Regions from separate parts of the Actinoalloteichus sp. GBA129-24 genome, predicted to be linked through region 2. Evidence: predicted binding sites of a transcription regulator. Region 2 holds the regulator's gene; the other holds the start of a gene.
The links. Region 2 encodes LexA, which represses DNA repair genes until DNA is damaged. Its sites were predicted from a motif close to CGAACACGTGTTCG; they were not measured.
Positions count from the first base shown of each region.

Region 1: UA75_RS19470 (Rv2578c family radical SAM protein) is a predicted target of LexA. The motif match lies at 7,657-7,670, and genes of this name have one in related genera.

Region 1 is NZ_CP016077.1:4,520,092-4,530,679, forward strand. It holds gene UA75_RS19445 (PPOX class F420-dependent oxidoreductase) at 1-374, shown strand, start outside; gene UA75_RS19450 (nuclear transport factor 2 family protein) at 648-1,016, opposite strand; gene UA75_RS19455 (helix-turn-helix transcriptional regulator) at 1,157-1,975, shown strand; gene UA75_RS19460 (hypothetical protein) at 2,319-2,972, shown strand; gene UA75_RS19465 (cellulose binding domain-containing protein) at 3,681-6,326, shown strand; gene UA75_RS19470 (Rv2578c family radical SAM protein) at 6,579-7,646, opposite strand; gene UA75_RS19475 (VOC family protein) at 7,866-8,264, shown strand; gene UA75_RS19480 (ArsR/SmtB family transcription factor) at 8,411-8,773, shown strand; gene UA75_RS19485 (DUF4231 domain-containing protein) at 8,952-9,407, opposite strand; gene trxA (thioredoxin) at 9,770-10,114, opposite strand; gene UA75_RS19495 (GrpB family protein) at 10,210-10,588, opposite strand, start outside.
Region 2 is NZ_CP016077.1:1,910,939-1,921,526, reverse strand. It holds gene UA75_RS08720 (PQQ-dependent sugar dehydrogenase) at 1-409, opposite strand, end outside; gene UA75_RS08715 (hypothetical protein) at 826-1,083, opposite strand; gene UA75_RS08705 (prevent-host-death protein) at 2,110-2,526, opposite strand; gene UA75_RS08700 (vitamin B12-dependent ribonucleotide reductase) at 2,697-5,570, opposite strand; gene nrdR (transcriptional regulator NrdR) at 5,756-6,238, opposite strand; gene UA75_RS08690 (LysM peptidoglycan-binding domain-containing protein) at 6,450-6,803, opposite strand; gene lexA (transcriptional repressor LexA) at 7,222-7,947, shown strand; gene UA75_RS08680 (hypothetical protein) at 8,430-9,410, opposite strand; gene hflX (GTPase HflX) at 9,529-10,588, opposite strand, start outside.

The DNA of each region.
Region 1 (10,588 bases), 2.6 Mb from region 2:
AGGCGTCGGTGGTCTCCTACACCTTCCGCCCGGCGACGGGCGAGATCCTGGTGTCACTGACCGACGGACGGGCCAAGACGCGCAATCTTCGGCGCGATCCGAGGGCCTCCTTCCAGGTGAGCACGCCCGACCTTGGCGCCTACCTTGTCCTGGACGCCACGGCGGTGCTCTCCCCCGTGGCGACCGATCCGCAGGACGCGACGGTGGCGGAACTGGTCCAGGTCTACCGCGAGATCGCGGGCGAGCATCCCGACTGGACCGAGTACCGGGCCGCCATGGTGGCCGACCGGCGACGGCTGCTGCGCCTGCGACCAGAGCGCGCCTACGGCTGGTCGCCCTCGGATGGCACGGTGGGCGTCGACCTGCGGGACTGAGCCGGCTGGGGAGCGGTCGGGCCTGCGCGGGCCCGACCGCAGGCCGGGCGGCTGCGGACGGGCTCCCGCCGGGGCTGCCGAGCCCTGGCGATCGAGACCGGGCCCGCCTGGCGGCCGGGGTCCTGAGGTCGGGCCCGGCTCGCGGGGGTCGTCCGCGAGCCGAGCGCGACGCGGCGGTCGGTCCTGCGGCGAGCCGACCGGTCGGTCGGCGGCCGCCGCTGGCCGCCCGCCACCGCAGGCCGGCCGTCGGGGCGCCGACGCCGACCCGACGGTTCAGGCCGCGGGCGCCTTGTCGAGGAAGCCGTGGATCAGCCGGATTCGGCCGTCCGCCGCCAGGGCGGCCACGTCGAGACCGATCGCCACCGACTCGCCACCGCCCGCCGGGACCAGCTCCCAGCGGAACCGGACCACGTCGTGGTGTGCCTCGGCGCCGTCAAGCAGCCGGAAGACATGCCCGGCGAACATCTCCTGCGCGGCGCCGATCACCGCCGAGATCGACTCATGCCCGGTGACCGAGGCCAGCGGGTCGGTGTAGACGCCGTCCTCGGTCCACAGCTCGGTGATCGCACGACGGCGGGCGGCGGGGTCGGTCTCGTTCCAGGTCGCGATGTAGCGGGCAAGCAGTGCGGTCACGGTGCTCATGTCGGTCCCCTCGTGGTGCGGAGCGGCGGTTCCGATCTCGGCCGCCGGTCGGCCTCGTCGGCCGGACGCTTCAGAGCATGCCGAATCACAGGTAATGTGGTCGATTACCTGTCAGGTAATGTCCCTCGAATCGAGGTCCGATGACGAACGACGCTCCGGCCAGGCCGGTGGGACCCCTGCTGCGTTCCTGGCGGGAGCGCAGGCGCTGGAGCCAGCTCGAACTCTCCAACCAGGCCGAGGTCTCCACCCGCCACCTGAGCTTCATGGAGACCGGCCGCGCCAACCCGAGCCGGGAGATGGTGCTGCGGCTGGCCGAGCATCTCGACGTCCCGCTCCGCGACCGCAATGGGCTGCTCCTCGCGGCGGGCCACGCCCCCGTCTACACCGAATCCGAGCTCGGCTCGACTCGGCTGGAGACGGTGCGGGCCGCCGTGGCAAAGGTGCTCGCCGCCTACGAGCCCTATCCGGCCGTGCTGGTCGACCGATCGTGGAACATCGTCGACGGCAATGCAGGCGTCAGCCTGCTCACCGCAGGCGCGGCACCCGAACTGCTCGCCGCCCCGGCCAACGCACTGCGCATCAGCCTGCACCCGGACGGAATGGCGCCCCGGATCGTCAACCTCGGACAGTGGCGCAGGCACCTGCTGGACCGAGTGAGTCGCCAGGTCGCCAACGGCGGCGATCCCGAGCTCCGCGCGCTGCACACGGAGCTCACCGGGTATCCGGCGCCGCCGCGGCCCGCAGAGTCCGATCCGGACATCGAACTCGGCGACCTCGCCGTGCCGCTTCGGCTCCGCCACGACGACGGCGTGCTCTCCTTCATCAGCACCGTCACCACCTTCGGGGCGCCGCTGGACGTCACGATGGACGAGCTGGCCGTCGAGGCGTTCCTGCCCGCCGACGACGAGACCGCTGCGGCGCTGCGCGCCCATCGGGACCGCTTCGGATCGACGTGCTGATCGAGGGCGCCGACGGCGCTGCCCACCGGGTGCCTGCGCGGATACGGCCATCCGGGCCTGTACCGATGAAGGCCGGGCCTCCTACCGTCCGAAGGAGACAGAGCTCACCCCCTCCAGCCCCGCCGGAGAGGAGCGATCCGATGACCAGCCGACGCAGCGTGGCGTCGCGACCGGTGATCGACGCCGGGACGCCTGCGCGAAACCTGCGGCACCCGGCTCGGCTCGATGCGCACCGCCGCACCGGGCCGCCGCGCGACGACACCGCCCGCCGGATGTCACCGCATCGTGAGCATCGAGTCCCCGCCCGCAGTGCCGGGACGGGGCCGACGAGGAGGTCACGTCTGTGGACACCGTGCTGAGCACCAGGAGGCTTCGGACTGCGGCGGTGCTGCTCGCCATCGTCGTGGCAACGGGTTGCGCGAGCCAGGACTCGGGCACCGAACGCGCGGGCCCGGCTTCCGACGTCGAGACCAGTGCCGGTGCCGATCCCGCGCCGGAGTCGACCGGCGACGAGGGACAGCACGAAGGCCACGCCGAGGGCGAGGGCATCGCCGCACTCGGCGAGTCCTTCGACTCGATGGACGAGCTCGCGGCCTGGGTCCAGGACGAGACGGGCGAGTGCGCCGAGGTCGCGCCCGCCGACCGCGATGATCTCGTCGACTATCTCGGTCCGCAGCTGGCCGAGCACTACGAGCCCTTCGTCTCCGAGTGGGCGACCTGCTCGATTCCGCCGTACGACCGGCTCGGTCTGGTGCGCTTCGAGCCCGCCCGACTGATCGAGTTCCAGGAGTCCTGGCAGCAGGCCCAGGCCGACGGGCGGTTGACGGACAACCCGGACTGGGCGTTCGGCAACGGCTTCGCGATCACGGCCGGGCCCGCGGGCAACGACGAGCTGGGTCTGCACTACCTGTGGTGCGCGCCGGTCGACATCGAGGACGCACATCGCATCCCGGCGGACGTCGAGGGCTGCGAGTTCGCCAGGACCGAACACCACTGAGCGGGCCGCCTGCGTCGAGGCGACGGGCCGGTGGCAGGTCGGTCGCCTCGACGTCGGACGGGCCGAGAGCCTGCTCCGATACCGGTCGCCGGGCCCGCCGATCAGCCGACTCCGCGAGCAGCGGAGCCGCGCCTGCGGTCCGGCGAGTCCGACAGATCCGGTGAGACGAGCCGCCGCCGGGTGCGTACTCGCCCGCGCCCGGCCGTCGGCCGTCGCGGGGCGACGCCGGGACGGCGCGGTCCCGGCGTCCCGGTGGGCAGCCCCCCGCGCCACCGTCGTCGGGAGACGCGCCGAGGCCGACCGCCGACGGCGTCCCGAATCCCGCCGCCGCGCCCCTCCCGCCCGTCGCCCGCCGCCCGAGCCCCGAGCCCGCCGAGTGACTCACTCGACAAGGCCGGGTCATCGAACTCGATTTCGACGAATTCCGCGCATTGGTGTCGAATCACATTTCGATACATAACGGCCGCGCAAATCGACGTATCACAGTTCTCACCAGCCCCCGATTCGGCCGCTCACCACCGTTGACAGGCCTGTCTCGATATGTGAATCTCGCACCGGGCCGGGGCGCGTCGGCCCCGGACGGAATTCAGGACCATCCCGGACTCGATCCAAGGATGACCTGCCGATACCGGATTCCCGGTTCTCTTTTCGCCGCCGTGTCCGCAATCCGTCCGACCGACTGGCGTCAACTCAAGGAAGAGGTTCGACGTGACCAAGCGCAGATTCCTGTCGGCCGCGCTCGCAGCCGCGCTGGCCGCGGGCGCACTGGCGCTCACCCAGTTGCCCAGCGGCCAGTCCGAGGCGGCGGCGCAGACCGTCAATCAGTCCTATTCCTGGCGCAACGCCGAGATCGCGGGCGGCGGGTTCGTCCCCGGCATCATCTTCAATCAGAGCGAGCCGAACCTGATCTACGCACGCACCGACATCGGCGGGGCCTACCGCTGGGAGCAGGACAGCGGCCGGTGGACCCCGTTGCTGGACTGGGTCGGCTGGGACGAGTGGGGATACAACGGCGTCGTCAGCCTGGCCACCGACCCGGTGGACACCGACCGGGTGTACGTCGCGGCGGGCATGTACACCAACGACTGGGACCCGAACAACGGCGCCATCCTGCGCTCGGCGGACCGGGGCGAGACCTGGGAGGTGACGGAGCTGCCGTTCAAGCTCGGCGGGAACATGCCGGGCCGTGGCATGGGCGAGCGGCTGACCGTCGACCCCAACGACAACAGCATCGTGTACCTGGGCGCTCCCAGCGGAAACGGGCTGTGGCGCAGCACCGACTTCGGCGTGACCTGGTCGGAGGTGTCGAACTTCCCGAATCCGGGGAACTACGCGCAGGACCCGGACGATCCGAACGGCTACCTGGACGACAACCAGGGCGTCACCTGGGTGACCTTCGACGAGTCCACCGGCAGCGCAGGCGAGCCGACGCAGGACCTCTACATCGGCGTGGCGGACAAGGAGAACACCGTCTACCGCAGCACCGACGCGGGAGCGAGCTGGGAACGGGTGGCGGGCCAGCCGACCGGCTTCCTGGCGCACAAGGGCGTCGTCGACCACGTCAACGGCTTCCTCTACATCGCGACCAGCGACACCGGCGGACCGTATGACGGCGCCGAGGGCGACGTCTGGAAGTACGCGACCGACACCGGTGAGTGGACGCAGATCAGCCCCGTCCCCTCCGGTGCGGAGGGCTCCGACTTCGGCTACAGCGGACTGACGATCGACCGGCAGAATCCGGGCACCCTGATGGTGGCCAGCCAGCTGCTCTGGTGGCCGGACATCGTGATCTTCCGCAGCACCGACGCGGGCGAGACGTGGACGCGGGCCTGGGACTGGGCCAATTACCCCGAGCGCTCCTTCCGCTATGAGATCGACATCTCCGAGGTCCCGTGGCTGGACTTCGCGACGAACCCCACGCCCCCCGAGATCACCCCGAAGCTCGGCTGGATGACCGAGGCGCTGGAGATCGACCCCTTCGACTCCGACCGGATGATGTACGGCACCGGGGCGACGATCTACGGCACCGAGAACCTCTCCGCCTGGGACGCGGGCGGCCGGATCACCATCGAGCCGATGGTGGGCGGGCTGGAGGAGACCGCCGTCCTCGACCTCGCCAGCCCGCCCAGCGGCGCCCCGTTGCTCAGCGCGCTGGGCGACATCGGCGGCTTCCGCCACGACGACCTGGACTCCGTGCCGGAGCGGATGTTCTCCGCCCCGAACTTCACCAGCACCACCAGCATCGACTTCGCCGAGACGAACCCGAACTTCGTGGTCCGCGCGGGCAATGCCGACGGCGTCAGCCGGGCGGCGTTCTCCCAGGACGGCGGAGCGAACTGGTACCCGGCGAGCAGCGAGCCGAGCGGTGTGACCGGGGGCGGCACCATTGCCTCGGCGGCCGACGGCGACTCCGTGCTGTGGAGCCCGGCGGGCACCGGCGTGCACCACGCGGGCAGCAGCGGCAGCTCCTGGACGGCGTCCACCGGCATCCCGGCAGGCGCGGTCGTGGAGGCCGACCGGGTGAACCCGGCGGTGTTCTACGGGGCGAGCGGCGGCCGGTTCTACGTCAGCACCGACGGCGGAGCGAGCTTCACCGCCAGCCCGGCCACCGGGCTGCCGACCGGGAACGTGAAGTTCACGGCGCTGCCGGACCGCGAGGGCGAGATCTGGTTGGCAGGCGACGGCGGCCTGGTGCGCTCCACCGACGGCGGGACGACGTTCACCGCCGTCTCCGGGGTGGACAGTGCACGCAATGTCGCCCACGGGGCGGCGGCGCCCGGCGCGAATCACCCCGCGCTCTACCTGGTGGGCACGGTCGGCGGGGTCCAGGGCGTGTTCCGGTCCGACGACGCGGGCGCGGCCTGGGTTCGGATCAACGACGACCAGCACCAGTGGGGCAACATGGGCGAGGCGCTCAGCGGCGATCCTCGGGTCTACGGCCGCGTCTACCTGGGCACCAACGGACGAGGCATCCAGATCGGCGAGTCCGGCGACACCACGCCGCCCACCACCACGCCGCCGCCCACGACGACCCCGCCGCCGACCGGCGACGGCTGTTCGGCCACCTACGCGGTCGCGAACTCCTGGCCCGGCGGCTTCCAGGGCGCGGTGACCGTTCGCAACACCGGTTCGACCGCGTTCGACGGCTGGTCGGCGTCCTGGACCTTCCCCGGCACGCAGACCGTGAGCCAGGCCTGGAACGGCGAGGCGACCCAGGCAGGCCGGGAGGTGACGGTCCGCAACGCGGGCTACAACGGCGTCATCGCACCGGGCGGCGCGGTGACCGTCGGCTTCAACGGCAGCGGCTCTGGGCCGGACAGCATCCCGACGCGGATCGCCTGCACGGGCGGCTGAGCACGGCTGTTCGCACGGACCCGACCCGCCGAGGCGACGTCGGGCCCGTGCGGGCTCCCGCGCGACGTCTGCGCTCTCGGCGCCGCCTCGGCAGGCCGCCGTTCTCCTCGGCCGTGGCGACGAGACCTCGGATGCCGAGCCTGGCCGCAGAGACCTGCGCCGCCGCGTCCGAGACCGCAGCGCCCGACGGCGCCGAGATCGAGGACGCCGCATCCGTGGACACCGAATCCCCGAACCCCGGGGAGCGGCCGCTCAGAGCAGCGAGAGCTGACCTGCGGCCGTCTCGGGCCCCGCGGCGGATTCAGACTCGGCCGCACGATGTCTCGGGCGACGCCGGAGGCCTCGCGCGGCGGCCAGCTCCCGCACCTGCTCGGTGATCCGGCGCTGGTAGGCCTTCGGCGCATAGTGGCTGGCCCGGTAGAGCTGCTCGTACTGCGGAAGCAGTTCGGGGAAGTCACTGCTGAGCCAGCGGTGGTACCACTCCCTGGCGCCGGGACGCAGATGCAGGACCACCGGCACCACCGACGAGGCGCCCGCGTCGACTACGGCGGAGACCGTGCGGGCCAGTTCCGCCGGCGAATCGCTCAGTCCTGGCAGGATCGGCGCCATCAGGACGGTGACGTCGATGCCACGCTCGGCGAAGCGACGGACCACGTCCAGCCTCCGGTTCGGCGAGGGGGTGCCCGGCTCCACCGACCGCCACAGCGGCTCGTCGACGGACCCGACCGAGACGGCGATCGACACCGGGGCCTGGCCCGCGGCCTCGGTGATCAGGTCGAGATCACGCAGGATCAGGGTTCCCTTGGTCAGGATGGAGAACGGGTTGGCCCGGTCTCGCAATGCCGTGATGATCTCCCGCATCAACCCGTAACGGCCCTCGGCCCGCTGATAGGGGTCGGTGTTGGTGCCCATCGCGATCGACTCGCCGCGCCATCGGGGGCCCGCCAGCTCGCGACGCAGTAGCGCCCCCGCGTTCACCTTCACGATGATCCTGGTGTCGAAGTCACGGCCCGAGTCGAGGTCGAGATAGGTGTGCGTGTTGCGCGCGAAGCAGTAACGACAGGCATGGCTGCAGCCCCGATAAGGATTCACCGTCCATTCGAAGGGCATGCCCGACTGGCCCGGCACCCGGTTGATGATGGTCTTCGCGGTGATCTCGATGGCCATCGCCTCGTCGTCGGTGCCCGCCTCGATCGGCACCGGGGGCGGCAGCCGGAGCCCGCCGCGCCCGCCGCCGCGCACGACCCCGCCCCGACCGGTCACCTCCAGCGGCAGCGCCTGATCGCCGCCCTCGTCCAAGCGTTGCGCGTCCCACTTCATGACGGAGATTCGAACATATATTCGAATGACTGTCCACCCGCGGACGACGCGACAGGAGGGGCGCGGACGGCCGGGCGACGTCGCGTCCACGACGCCGCACACCCCAGCAATATAGGCTATTGCTTATATAAGCACCAGCAGTTAGCTTGAGGTCGCACATCGGCTCCCGCACGCGGACCGCCGAAACAACCTCGACAGGCAGGCAGGGAACGAGACCTCATGATCAAGATCACCGTCACCAGCGTCTTCGTCACCGATCAGGCCAAGGCGCTGGACTTCTACACCCGCGTTCTCGGCTTCCTCCCCAAGACCGACGAGCCCGCAGGCGGCGCCCGATGGCTGACCGTCGTCTCCCCTTCGGACCCCGACGGGGTCGAACTGCTGCTCGAACCGAACGGGAGCCCGATCGCGACCACCTATCAGCAGGCGCTGCGGGAGGCAGGCATCCCCGCCACGCTGTTCGGCGTCGACGACGTCATGGCGGAGTACGAGCGGCTGCGTGGCCTGGGCGTCGAGTTCCCGTCGCCGCCGGTCGCGGCGGGCAACGCGACGGTGGCCGTGCTGGACGACACCTGCGGCAACCTCATCGGCATCGCCCAGCCGATCGACGCCTCCTGACCTGGAGCCGACGTCCCGGCCGCAGGTTCCGGCGCCTCGAGCGCGAACCGGCCGGGACACGTCGGCGACCAGTGAGCGGGCGACCTCGGCGGGCCGAGGATGCACCGCTTGACTTACCCGGAGCGAGCTTGGAAGGCTGTTCGATCATGCATGCGTTCGACGTACTGGGAGACCCGGTCCGTCGTCGCATCCTGGAACTCCTCGCCGACGGCGAACGAGCGGCAGGCGAGGTCACCTCGATCGTGCAGGAGGAGTTCGGCATCTCGCAGCCCGGCGTCTCCCAACATCTGCGGGTCCTGCGGGAGAACGGCTTCACCACCGTCCGGGCGGTCGGCGCCCGCAGGCTGTACTCGGTGGACCCGGAGCCGCTACGGGAGATCGACGGGTGGCTGGAGCGTTACCGCCGCTTCTGGAACCAGCCGCTGGACGCGCTGGCCACCGAGCTGGCCAGGGGCAGGCGAGAACGCCGCGCCGCCTCGGCCGCCGATCCCACTCCGCCACCGGATTAGTCCGCCCGCTGAGCCCGCATCGGACCGGGGCGGCCGGTCAAGCCCCGCATCGCGGCAGGGCGTCGTCTCGGGCGCCCGGACGCGGAACGAAACCGCCGAGCAGCAGGCGCGGCAGGCGATCATCGGGTGAGCAGCACCGCCCCGTAGAGCCCGTCCCGCACCCGATCAGCGGGCCCGATCAGCGGGCCCGCGCCGAGGGGAAGCGCAGTTCGGCGAAATAGTCTTCCGACTCGCGAAGACGCACCTCACGCACGCCCGCCAGCATGCGTTCGGTGGCCTCCCGGCGGTGTCGATCGGCGTCGTCACCGGTCAGGCCCTTCGCCTCCTCCTGGCGCAGGCGCCATTCCCAGCGCAGCTCGGTCAGGGAGGACTCGGCGGCCCGCAACGTCGCCCACGACTTGTCCCAGCGATAGAAGGTCTGCAACCCGGTGAGCACGGCGATCACCACCCCCGTCGCCGAGAGCACGAAGTCCTTGTTCTCGTAATCCAGGGTCGTGAGCAGCGGCAGGGCGGCACTGGCCAGGATGATCAGCAGGCCCCCGAGCCGAAAGAATCGGCGATGCCACCGGGCGCGCCAGTCGTATCGAGCCCGGAGTCGGCTGACGTGCGCCTCTGCGAGGCCGTGTACGTCCACAGTGGGGATGGAATCGGCCGGGTCCGGCGATCGAGACCCCCGGTCGACGAGTCGCTCGGTCATCCGCAGCCCCCGATCACCCCAAGGCGATCGAGGCCCGCACGGATCCTCGGACAGATCCTCCGTGCCCGCCACCGGCTCGCTCGATCGCCACTCCAGGTTAGCCGTCGGCGACGCTCAGTGTGGTGGTTTCGGATGAACCGGGCCGATCGGCGTCCCGCCCTTCGCGACGACGGCGAAAGACCCGGTCCGAGCCCGGTCGGCTGCTCGTCGCGGCACTCACCGGGCACTGCCCAGCCGAGCAGCCAGCCCACCACGACGGGTGAGCCGGGCCGCGCACGGCGGCGGGCGGGACGTCGCGCTCACTGCGCCGGGTCGGCGACCTCGTGCGCGCGGGCGGCGTCGAGCACCTGGGCCAGTGCCTTCGCAGGCAGCGCACCGGACTCGCGGAAGACCAGGGTGCCCTTCTTGAAGACCATCAGCGTAGGGATGGACCGGATCTGAGCAGCACCCGCCAGGCCCGCCTCGGCCTCGGTGTCGACCTTGGCGTGCACCACGTCGGGGTTGTCCGCCGCCGAGGCGTCGAAGGTCGGGGCGAAGCGGTGGCAGGGTCCGCACCAGTCGGCCCAGAAGTCGACGACGACGATCTCGTTGTCCTTGATCGTGTCGGCGAACGTGTCGGCGGTGAGCGAGATCGGAGACATCATCCTCCTTCGTGGGGCCGGTCCGCCGGACGGTGGTCCGCCCGGCCGCATGCCCCTCTCAACACCACGCGGGCACGCCGGATTCCCCGGCCTCGGCATCAGGCCCCCTGCGGGGCGTCCGGCGCCGGGTACTCCGAGCGGGCGGCGTCGGCGACCTGGTCGAGGACCTGACTCACGAAGGCGGTCTTGCCCTCGACGTAGGCCGTGACGTCGTCGGGATGCCGAGCCGCCAGCGTCCGCTTCAACTCCGCGTAGGCCGCCGCGGTGTCGGCGCTGCGCCGCAGCTGATCGCGGAACGCCAGGTGCCTGGCGAGCGCGAGGCTGCTCTCGGTGCAGACGTAGAGGTGGTGCGGCGGCGGGCGGTGCGGCGGCCTGCTGAAGGCCTCCCGGCCGGGAACGCCCAGATCGCCCTGGTGGCTGTACCCGAGCGGCCGGAGCCTGCCGATCACCGGGCCGAGGGCTCGCTCGTCGGCGATC
Region 2 (10,588 bases):
AGGTGTAGGCGACATAGAGGGCGTGCGTCTCCGCGAAGTCGGGCGAGGCGGCGATGCCGAGCAGTCCTCGCTCGTTCGCCGAGTTGTCGACCCGATCGGTCAGGTCGAGCAGCGGCGTCGCGGCGAGCCCGGCGTCCGGGTGGTAGACGCGCACGGTGCCGGGCTTCTCCGCGATCAGCAGCCTGCCGCTGCCGTCGTCCGGAGCCGCGATGGCCGTCGGCCGCCGCAGACCCGAGGCGACCTGGTCGGTGTGCACGGACAGGCGATCGAGTTGTTCGACGGCGGGGGCCTGCGACAGGACGGGACCGACGGGCTCCGCGCCGGAGGCCGACCCGATCATGGTCAGTGGTGCGATGACGGCCGCGACGATCACGGCGGCCGACCGGCGCGCGAACGATCTCCTCGACATCAGTTCTCCTCCCGGACATGCCGGTTGGGGACCACGCCGGTCACCGCGCGCCCAACGACCGGACTGGCCCAGGTGATTCAGACCACTCGCAACGTAGCGTGATCGACACGCACGCCGCTACCGTCGGCGGCCTGCTCGGTCGGAAATGTGCCGCAGCCGAGCACCCGCTGGTCGACCATCCGGTGGGCAGGCCGGGGCATTCGAATCCACGACGAATACCGTGCTCGGCCACGATCACGGCCGAGCACGGTGTTCGCCACCGATTCGTTCCGACTCACGGTTCCGCTGTCATGACGCGGCCTTCATACCGTCGGTCTCGTCTTATCGCCGGGCGCCTTCGCGCCGAATTTCTCTCACCACTGGCACCTCCTTATCGACCGTCCGTTCGGCGGTACCGCTGACCAAGGAAGGACTGATCAGCCACGTCTACGGTGGGCGAACTGACGCGGCGGCGCCGCGGCGATACGCGGCTGCCTGGCCAGCCCGTGACCGGAGAACCGTTCCTTGTTTTTCTTGCCCGCCCGCCTGCGTTCCGCACGGTTGGGCCCGGCCGTCTCGGCGGCCTGTACCTCGTCCACCTGGGGAAAGGGGACGGGAATCGACTCGCTGGTGGTCTGGCTCAGCTCATCCACCACGGCCGGACGGAGTTCGGAACCGGATTCATTTCGCGTCATGAAAGATCGCCTCCTCATGATTCGAGGACTGTTACGGACACCTCTGCCCCGCTGCCGATCATCGGCGGCGTCCCGAACGGACGCCAAAGCGAGGCGAGACGAATGAAGAAGACCGACCGATGCGCGAAAGACAGCGCCGGGCCGGAACAGAAAAGCATCATGCCGCCGAGAGACCGGCAGGCACGCGTGGGAGGTGACACCACGAAGAAGGGGCTTGTCAGCGCATGAACAGACCATAGCAAAGACCAGCGGGCCTACGCACGCGCTTTTCTCCTCCGAATCGCTCGGAGCGGTCCGCGGCGAGGCGCGGGACCGGCATCGGGTGGGAACCGCCTCACTCAGGACGGTGGGCGGGACCGGCCGACACGAGCGGCACGCTGACGGGCGTCCGCACCGCTGTCGCGGCAGACAGGCAGGCATCGGCCGTGGTCACGAGATGCGGGCTGCGACTTCCTTCGAGCTGGGGCACACGGCAGTGCCCTGCCAAGAGACCCGTACAGACGTCCCGCAGGCGAGGTTCAAGGAGGCAGACGAACACGGCCCGGCATGCCCGCCGAGGACTCGCTGACGCGCCGGTCCCGGTATCGGGCCGCAGACGTCGATCAGGGTCCCTGCGTCCAATAGCTCTGAAGCCTGGCCGCGGCCTCGTCCTTGGACAGCCCGACGATCTCGGACTCGTCGAGGCCGACACGTGAGTCAGCAGGTGCACGAGGTCGGCGGGCAGCGTCTCCGTCGGCGGCTCAGGCGTTCCGCGAGCGGGCCTGACGCCGTCATGCACACAGGGCCAGAACTCTGCTTCGTCGACTTCGAGCTGATCGCGAAGGACATGCCTCCAGCTGCTCTGCCCGTAGCCGCTGCGGTCCACCGGATGCGAGGAACGGGCCCGCAGAATCCTGCCATCGAGGAGATCGAGTTCGAAAGTGACGTGATGCGTACCGGTGCGCCCACGAGCGTCTCGCACTCGCCGCCATTCCTCGACCTGGCAGAAGGTCTCGTGATCCTTGCGCGTCGGCTGCGGCCACGAAGTCACCGCGCTGCACCGACCAGCCAGCAGCGCAACTGTTCGTCGTCACTGAGACTGATCAACTGCACCAGACCCCAGTTGTCGCGGTGGTTCGGCGCAGCGAGCAGGCGCTCCTGCCAGTCCTGCGCATACTCCCGAAGAGCATCGACCATCTCGGCGATCGCCTCGTCGAACGACGCGCCATCAGCGGAAACCGGCAGCCCCGGAATGAAAACCGACCAGCTGTCGGCCTCGGGAACGACCTGGGCATCCGACGGGACCGTCGACGCAAGGAACCGACGCAGGCGCTCCACATCCACCAGCGCCGTCATGACCGAGTCACGCCGAACCGTGGCGACTCGGCCTTCCTCGGCAGCGTCAAGCAGCTTCTTCAGATGCGTGCGAGCTTCGGTGTAGCTCTCGTAGTGAACGGTAGCCATACCCGCCTCCCCGGTCGGTCCCACAACAACCCCACCCACGGCCAAGTACGTCACGTACTTTCATTTGGTGGAGTCGCCTCTCGCAGACGCGGCACAGACACGGAAAGAGCCGGGGCGCGCCATCGCGCCCCGGCTCTGACCAGGTAGTTCACCCATTAACGGCGCCAGTGTCAGCTACACCCGGAGGTCGAGCCGCAGCCCTCGCACAGGTAGCAGGAGCCCGACGGACGCATCTTCGTGCCGCAGGTGAAGCACAGCGGCGCGTCGGCCGCCTTGCCCAGCCTCAGCTCCATCAGCTCCGTGGAACTGCCGGCCGCCCGGTCCGGCTGTCCCTCGACGGCGGGCTTCCGGTCGGCGTCGACGGAGGTCTGCAGCCCTTCGAAGTCGACCTTCTCGCTCACCGGCGCCGAGGTGTCCGGGTAGTCAGCCTCGACCTGTGCGGTGCGCTCGGCCGCCGTGAACACGCCCAGCCCGGCCCGCTTGTCGTAGGGCAGGTAGTCCAGGGCCATCCGACGGAACAGGTAGTCCAGCACACTGGTGGCGATGCGGATGTCCGGGTCGTCGGTCATGCCCGCAGGCTCGAAGCGCAGGTTCTGGAACTTCGAGACGTAGAACTCCAGCGGGATGCCGTACTGCAGACCGACGGAGATGGACATGGAGAAGGCGTCCATCACGCCTGCCAGCGTCGACCCCTGCTTGCCGAGCTTCACGAACATCTCGCCCAGCCCGTCATCCGGGTAGGAGCCCGCGTGCAGGTAACCCTCGGCGCCGCCGACCGTGAAGGAGTAGGTCTGGCTCGGACGCTTCTTGGGGAGCCGCTTACGGACCGGCCGGTACTCGACCACGGTCTCCGGCGACTTCTCCGCCGTGCTGCTCTTGGACACCGACAGCGGCTGGCCGACCTTGCAGTTGTCCCGGTAGATCGCCAACGCCTTGAGGCCCAGCTTCCAGCCCTGGAAGTAGATCTCCTTGACGTCCTCGACGGTCGCGTCCTCCGGCATGTTCACCGTCTTGGAGATCGCCCCCGAGATGAAGGCCTGCACCGCCGCCATCATGCGAACGTGGCCCAGCGGCGAGATGGAACGCTCGCCCATGGCGCAGTCGAAGACCTCGTAGTGCTCGACGCGCAGGCCCGGAGCATCGATCACGTGCCCGTGCTCGGCGACGTACTCGACGATCGCCTCCACCTGCTCCTGCTGATAGCCGAGCGAGGACAGAGCGCGGGGCACCGTCTGATTGACGATCTGCATCGACCCGCCGCCGACGAGCTTCTTGAACTTCACCAGCGCCAGGTCCGGCTCGATGCCGGTGGTGTCGCAGTCCATCATCAGACCGATGGTGCCGGTGGGGGCGAGCACGCTCGCCTGCGCGTTGCGCCACCCGTTGCGCGCGCCGACCTCGAGCCCCTGCTGCCATGCCCGGCTAGCCAGTGTGCGCACCGCGGCGTCGTTGGCGTGCAGCGTGCGGATCTCGTCGTTGGCCGCCGAGTGCTTGCGCATGACGCGCTGGTGCGCCTCGGCGTTACGGGCGTATCCCTCGTACGGACCGACGATTCCCGCCAGTTCGGCCGAACGCCGGTAGGCGACGCCGGTCATCAACGAGGTGATGGCGGCGGCGAGCGAGCGGCCGCCCTCGGAGTCGTAGGCATGCCCGGTCGCCATCAGCAGCGCGCCCAGGTTGGCGTAGCCGATGCCCAACTGCCGGAAGCGACGGGTGGTGTCGCCGATGGCCTCGGTCGGGAAGTCCGCGAAGCAGATGGAGATGTCCATCGCGGTGATGACCAGTTCGACGGACTTCTCGAAAAGCTCACCGTCGAAGGTGCCGTCCGCCTTGAGGAACTTCATCAGGTTGAGCGAGGCGAGGTTGCAGCTCGAATTGTCCAGGTGCATGTACTCCGAGCACGGATTCGACGCCGAGATCCGTCCCGACTCCGGGCAGGTGTGCCAGTCGTTGATCGTCCCGTCGTACTGAATGCCGGGGTCGGCGCACTCCCAGGCGGCCTGGGCGATCTTGCCGAAGAGGTCTTCCGCATCGACCTCGTCGATCACCTCGCCGGTGATCCTGGCACGAAGGCCGAAGTCGCCCTTGGACTCCACGGCGCGCATGAACTCGTCCGAGACCCGCACGGAGTTGTTGGCGTTCTGGTACTGCACCGACACGATGTCGGAGCCGCCGAGGTCCATGTCGAAGCCCGCGTCGCGCAGCACGCGGACCTTCGCCTCCTCCTTGGCCTTGGTCTCGACGAACTCCGCGATGTCGGGGTGATCGACGTCGAGGACCACCATCTTGGCGGCGCGGCGGGTGGCACCGCCAGACTTGATGGTGCCTGCCGAGGCGTCGGCGCCGCGCATGAACGAGACCGGCCCGGAGGCGGTGCCGCCAGAGGAGAGCAGTTCTCGAGAGGAACGGATTCGCGACAGGTTCAGTCCCGCGCCAGAACCGCCCTTGAAGATCAGACCCTCCTCGCGGTACCAGTTGAGGATCGACTCCATCGTGTCGTCGACGGCGAGGATGAAACAGGCCGAGACCTGCTGCGGCGAGCTCGTCCCGACGTTGAACCACACCGGGGAGTTGAAGCTGAACACCTGGTGCAACAACATCCAGGTCAGCTCGTGCTCGAAGACGACCGCGTCCTCGTCGGTGTCGAAGTAGGCGTTCTCGACGCCTGCCGCGACGTAGGTCTTGACGACGCGATCGATGAGCTGTCGAAGGCTGTGCTCCCGATGCTCGGAGCCCACCGCGCCCCGGAAGTACTTGCTCGTGACGATATTGACGGCGTTGACCGACCAGAAGTCCGGGTATTCGACGCCGCGCTGCTCGAAGTTGATCGAACCGTCACGCCAGTTCGTCATCACCACGTCGCGGTGCTGCCACGTCACCTCGTCGTAGGGATGGACTCCCTCGGTGGTGTGCACTCGGCGCACCCGAAGACGCGCCCCCGCGCCGTCGGCGGGCTCCCCCGAGGAGGACGCCGTGTTCGCCGCGTTCGCCGCCGACTTGGCCCGCTTGGACCGTGCCGGTGCACTCCCGACGGTCTCTGTCATGCCGCTCACTCTCATTCTCCAGGGCCCGACCGGACGATCCCCTCGTCCGTCCGACCACGACCCGGCTAGGTACCGCACTGTGTCGTCGCGCATCGGCCGCCCCGGATCGAGCCGTGGCGGTACCGCACTGTGATTCCCACCTGTCCGCCGAGAAGGGCCGCGACCACCGCCCGTCGGCGCGTCGATCAGACGAAGGCCTCTCCCGAAGGCCGCTCGTCCGCAGGGTCCGCCGTCCGCAGATCGGCGATCTCCTTCTCGAAGTCCTCCACCGAGGAGAAGGATCTGTACACGCTCGCGAAGCGCAGATAAGCGACCTCGTCGAGGCTGCGCAGTGGGCTGAGGATCGCCAGCCCGACCTCGTTGCTGGGGATCTCGGCGCATCCGGTCGCCCGGATGGCCTCCTCGACCCGATGTGCCAACTGCTGTAGCGCGTCCTCATCGACCGGCCTGCCCTGGCAGGCACGACGAACGCCTCGGACGACCTTGTCGCGGCTGAACGGCTCGGTGACCCCGGAACGCTTCACCACGGCGAGAACCGACTCCTCCACGGTGGTGAACCGCCGACCGCAGTCCGAGCAGGATCGCCTGCGCCGAATCGCCTGGCCGTCCTCCACCTCACGGGAGTCGACCACTCGCGAGTCGGGGTGCCTACAGAACGGGCACCGCACGATCCATCACCTCACATAACCGATCACCGAACAGCCAGTGTCGCTCTGCCACCGCATCAGCACGAGCTGTGGCAGAACCCCAATCTGTGGACACGTAAGCCCGTTGCGACCACAAGATGTTGGGGTAGAACCTAGGCTCCGATCGATCGGATTGCAAGTCGACAGGCGGTCCGACACGCCGGTTGTGACGACCTGACGCGCCGCAGCCGAATCACCCCCGCGCGTGGTCGCCCGCCGCGGGCACCCGCAGCACCCGGCCGACGCGTAACTCGGCGACCTCGGGGCCGTTGAGCAGCCGAATCCGGTCGACGACCTCGGCTGGAGCGCTGCCAGGAACCGCCCGCCTCGCTATCGACCAGACCGTCTCGCCCGCGCCCACCGTGGTGATCGTCGTCGCTTCCGGAACCGGGCCCGCGGAGGAGGGACGCGCGGCCCCCCAGGCCATGCCGAGCAGCAGCGCGACGAGCACCAGGACCAGCCCCGCCAGGCCGAGCAGACCGATCGGCCGGACCGGCCGAGTGGACGCGCCGAGGCGGGCCGCGGGAGCCGACCGAGCACGATGCATGCCGGAACCGCCCGCCGAACAGGACGACCCGAGGCGCAGCAGACGCCCATGGCGAGCAGACGCCCGCGCCGCACCCGCACGCCCGACGCGACGGACGGGCGCCCGAGGCGGCGCGGGCGCACACTGATCGCCGTGATCGCGTCGCGTGCGCTCGTCGGAGGTAATGGTCACGAGTCCTCCCGCGAAGGTCTTTCATGAATCGAACAGCTGTTCGATCGAACCCCTGTGCGATTTTCTACCACTGCATTCGCGGGAAGGCCAGCCCAAGGGGCGAATTCCTTCGAACAGGTGTTTGATCTTGCGTAGGTCACGAGTTACCGTTGTGGTCTCTTCACGAGCACAAAGCGTGAGAATGACTGATGGGGCACCCGAGAGGGTGGCGGGAGCAAGGCCTGCACGACAGGCCGGGAGGCACGAGATGGCACGCAAGACGACGGCGCAGGACACCGGCGGCGCGCGCGATGGCGCGGCGGTGCGTGCACTACCCGAGCAGTCCGAGGCCGCCTCGGTCGAGGCACTGACGCCCCGGCAGCATCGGGTGCTGGAGGTGATCCGGGAGTGGCTCGACCGCAACGGCTATCCGCCGAGCGTGCGTGAGATCGGCGAGGCGGTCGGCCTGACGTCGACGTCGTCGGTCGCTCACCAGCTCAGGACACTGGAGCGCAAGGGCTACCTGCGCCGCGACCCGAACCGTCCTCGGGCCGTCGGCGTGCTCCCCATCGACCGCGTCCCGCAGGCACCAGCCACTGCGGACCCCGACCAGGACGGCGCGCCCGTGTACGTGCCCATGCTGGGTCGGATCGCCGCAGGCGGGCCGATCCTCGCCGAACAGGCCGTGGAGGACGTCTTCCCGCTGCCGCGCGAGATCGTCGGCGAAGGCTCGCTCTTCCTGCTGAAGGTCGCGGGTGACTCGATGATCGACGCGGCGATCACCGACGGCGACTGGGTCGTCGTCCGCCAACAGCCCACGGCCGAGAACGGCGACGTGGTCGCCGCGATGATCGACGGCGAGGCCACGGTGAAGACGCTCAAACGACGCGACGACCACGTGTGGCTCATGCCGCACAACCCGGCCTACGAGCCGATTCTGGGCGACGAGTCGACGATCCTCGGCAAGGTCGTCGCCGTGCTCCGCAGGCTCTGATCGGCACGGGGGCAGCCGCTTCGGCCGGGGGTACCCGACGGACGCTCTCCGGGCACGTCGCGAGTTCGACACGTCGCGAGTTCGACACGGTGGCGGGGAGCAGGAGCACCCCGCCTGAGGGTCTTCGGCGGCCACGCCAGGACACCGAGCCGGTGTTCGCGGCGCGCCGACGCCGACGCGTGCTCGGGTGCCCGTTGCTGCGCTGCGGGAGTCAGCAGAGTGCTCCCACCGGTTCACCGCCACGAGGCGAAGCGGCCCGTGCTGCCGGGCGCACCGCACGCCCGGCGGACAACCGTCGGCGTCACATGCTCAGCGAGGCGGGCTCTTCCGCGGCCAGCCAGCAGGTCGGTTTGCGCGACATCCGGCCCGAGCCTGCTCGGACAAGCACCCGCACACGCACCCGGGCAGACCCCGCGACGCCGGCCGACCGCCCCGCTCAAGCGACCCGCCTCTCCGATTCGCCGAATCGACGGCCGCCCTGATCAGCACCTTGCGCCGCCTCCTCCACGGCGCCACCACAGCAGCACTCCCGCCGCCAGCGTCACTGCGGCCACGCTGATGCCGACCTGCCGCAGGCCGGGCGGGCCCTCTGACGACTGTGTGTCCGCCGGGGCGGCGGACGGCGGCGCGTCCCGTCCGGGTTCGGCGGGTTCGGCGGCCGATTCGGACGAGAGACCGGCCTCCCGATCCCGACGTTCCAGCTCCGCCGCGAGCAGCCCCGTGGCATCGGGGACCGCACGGATCGGCTGGTCGGCGCCCTCAGAGCCACTGAGCAGGGTCCCGTCGGGTTCCCACGCCACTGCCTCGCCCTGTGGCTCGTCCGGCAGCGGGATACGCAGCGGCTCGCCCGCCAAGGCACTCAGGACGTCTCCGTCGGGTGCGGGAAAGAGATAGGCATCGGTATAGGTGCGCAGGGCCACCACGGTCCCGTCTGGATGAACCGAACCGCCGGTGACCAGGAAGGAACCGACGAAACCCGGCACCGGGCCACCCGGTGTGTCGGAGCCGCTCAGCCGAACCGACCCGACCCGTTCCAACGGCACCGGGCCGGGAACGGCCAGCGGCTCGGCAGGACGATAGATCTCGGCGGGCCCGATCAATTCCTTCGTGACGATGTAGGGGACGCCGTCTCGACCGATCAGCAGCGCCTCGGCGTCGCGCGGCCCGTCGGGGTAGGTAAGCCGGTGCAGCGCCGCGACCCCGTCGGGCCGGATCGACACGAGGGCGACCGTCTCCCGCCGATGCCGGTTGTCACCGGTCTCCGCGACCCACAGGGTCCCGTCGGGGGCCATCGCGAGATCACCCACGTCGTAATGATCGACCCCGGTCGGTATCACGCGCTCGACGACGCAGTCCCGATTGACCACGAAGACCTGCACGAGCGGATCGTGATCGTTCACCATGTACCAGCGGTCGCCGTCGGACACCAGGCCCGACAGCATGGTGATCGCCGGGTCGGTCATCACGCACACCGGCTCCGGCGCGGGAACCGAGACGGCTGCCCAGGCCGAGGGCGCCGAGGTCACCATGCCTACGGCGAGCAGCGGCGCAACCCACTGCGCCGCCCTCGCCCCGACTCGGTCAGTACGCGGCAGGCTCCACGATCGAGTCGGACAACTCGGCGGCCAGGCTCGCGCCCACCCTCGCCCGGATCGTGGTGCCCTCATCAGAATGCCGTTCTTCCAAGACCTCGCCCTCCGCGTGCAGTCGCGCGGCGAGCCGACCATCCGTGTAAGGCACGAAGACCTCGACGAGCGCGTCCGGCCGGGGAATCAGCTCGGCGATCCGTTCCTGGAGCGCCTCGACGCCGACACCGGTACGGGCGGAGACGAAGACCGCGTCGGGGAACAGATGCCGCAGCCGGGCGATGGCGACCTCGTCGGCCGCATCCGTCTTGTTCACCACGAGCAGCTCCTGCGGCATCTGCTCGTCGCGATCCTTGGTGATCTCGGTCAGGACGTCGCGCACGGAGGAGACCTGACGCTCCGGCATCGGGTCCGCACCGTCCACGACGTGCACCAGCAGCTGTGCCTCGCCGACCTCCTCCAGCGTGGAGTGGAACGCGTCGACGAGCTGGTGCGGCAGGTGCCGGACGAAGCCCACGGTGTCGGTGTAGGTCAGCGACCGCCCGTCCGGCGTGGTGCCCCGGCGGGTCGTCGGATCGAGCGTCGCGAAGAGAGCGTCGTCGACCAGGACACCCGCCCCGGTGATGGCGTTGAGCAGGCTCGACTTGCCTGCGTTGGTGTACCCGGCGATGGCGATGCTGGGCACCTCGTTGGCGACCCGTCGCCCGCGCTTGGTCTCCCGCACCTTGCTCATGGCGAGGATCTCACGACGCAGCTTCGAGATCCGCTTGTGAATCCGCCTGCGGTCGGTCTCCAACTTGGTCTCACCGGGACCACGGGTGCCGATGCCGCCGTTGCCCATCTGACCACCGGCCTGCCGGGACATCGCGTCACCCCAGCCGCGCAGCCTCGGCAGCAGATAGCGGAGCTGCGCCAGTTCGACCTGCGCCTTGCCCTCCCGGGACCGAGCGTGACTGGCGAAGATGTCGAGGATCAGGGCCGTCCGGTCGATGACCTTGACCTTCAGCTTGTCCTCAAGCTGGCGGAGCTGGCCGGGCGACAGCTCGCCGTCGCAG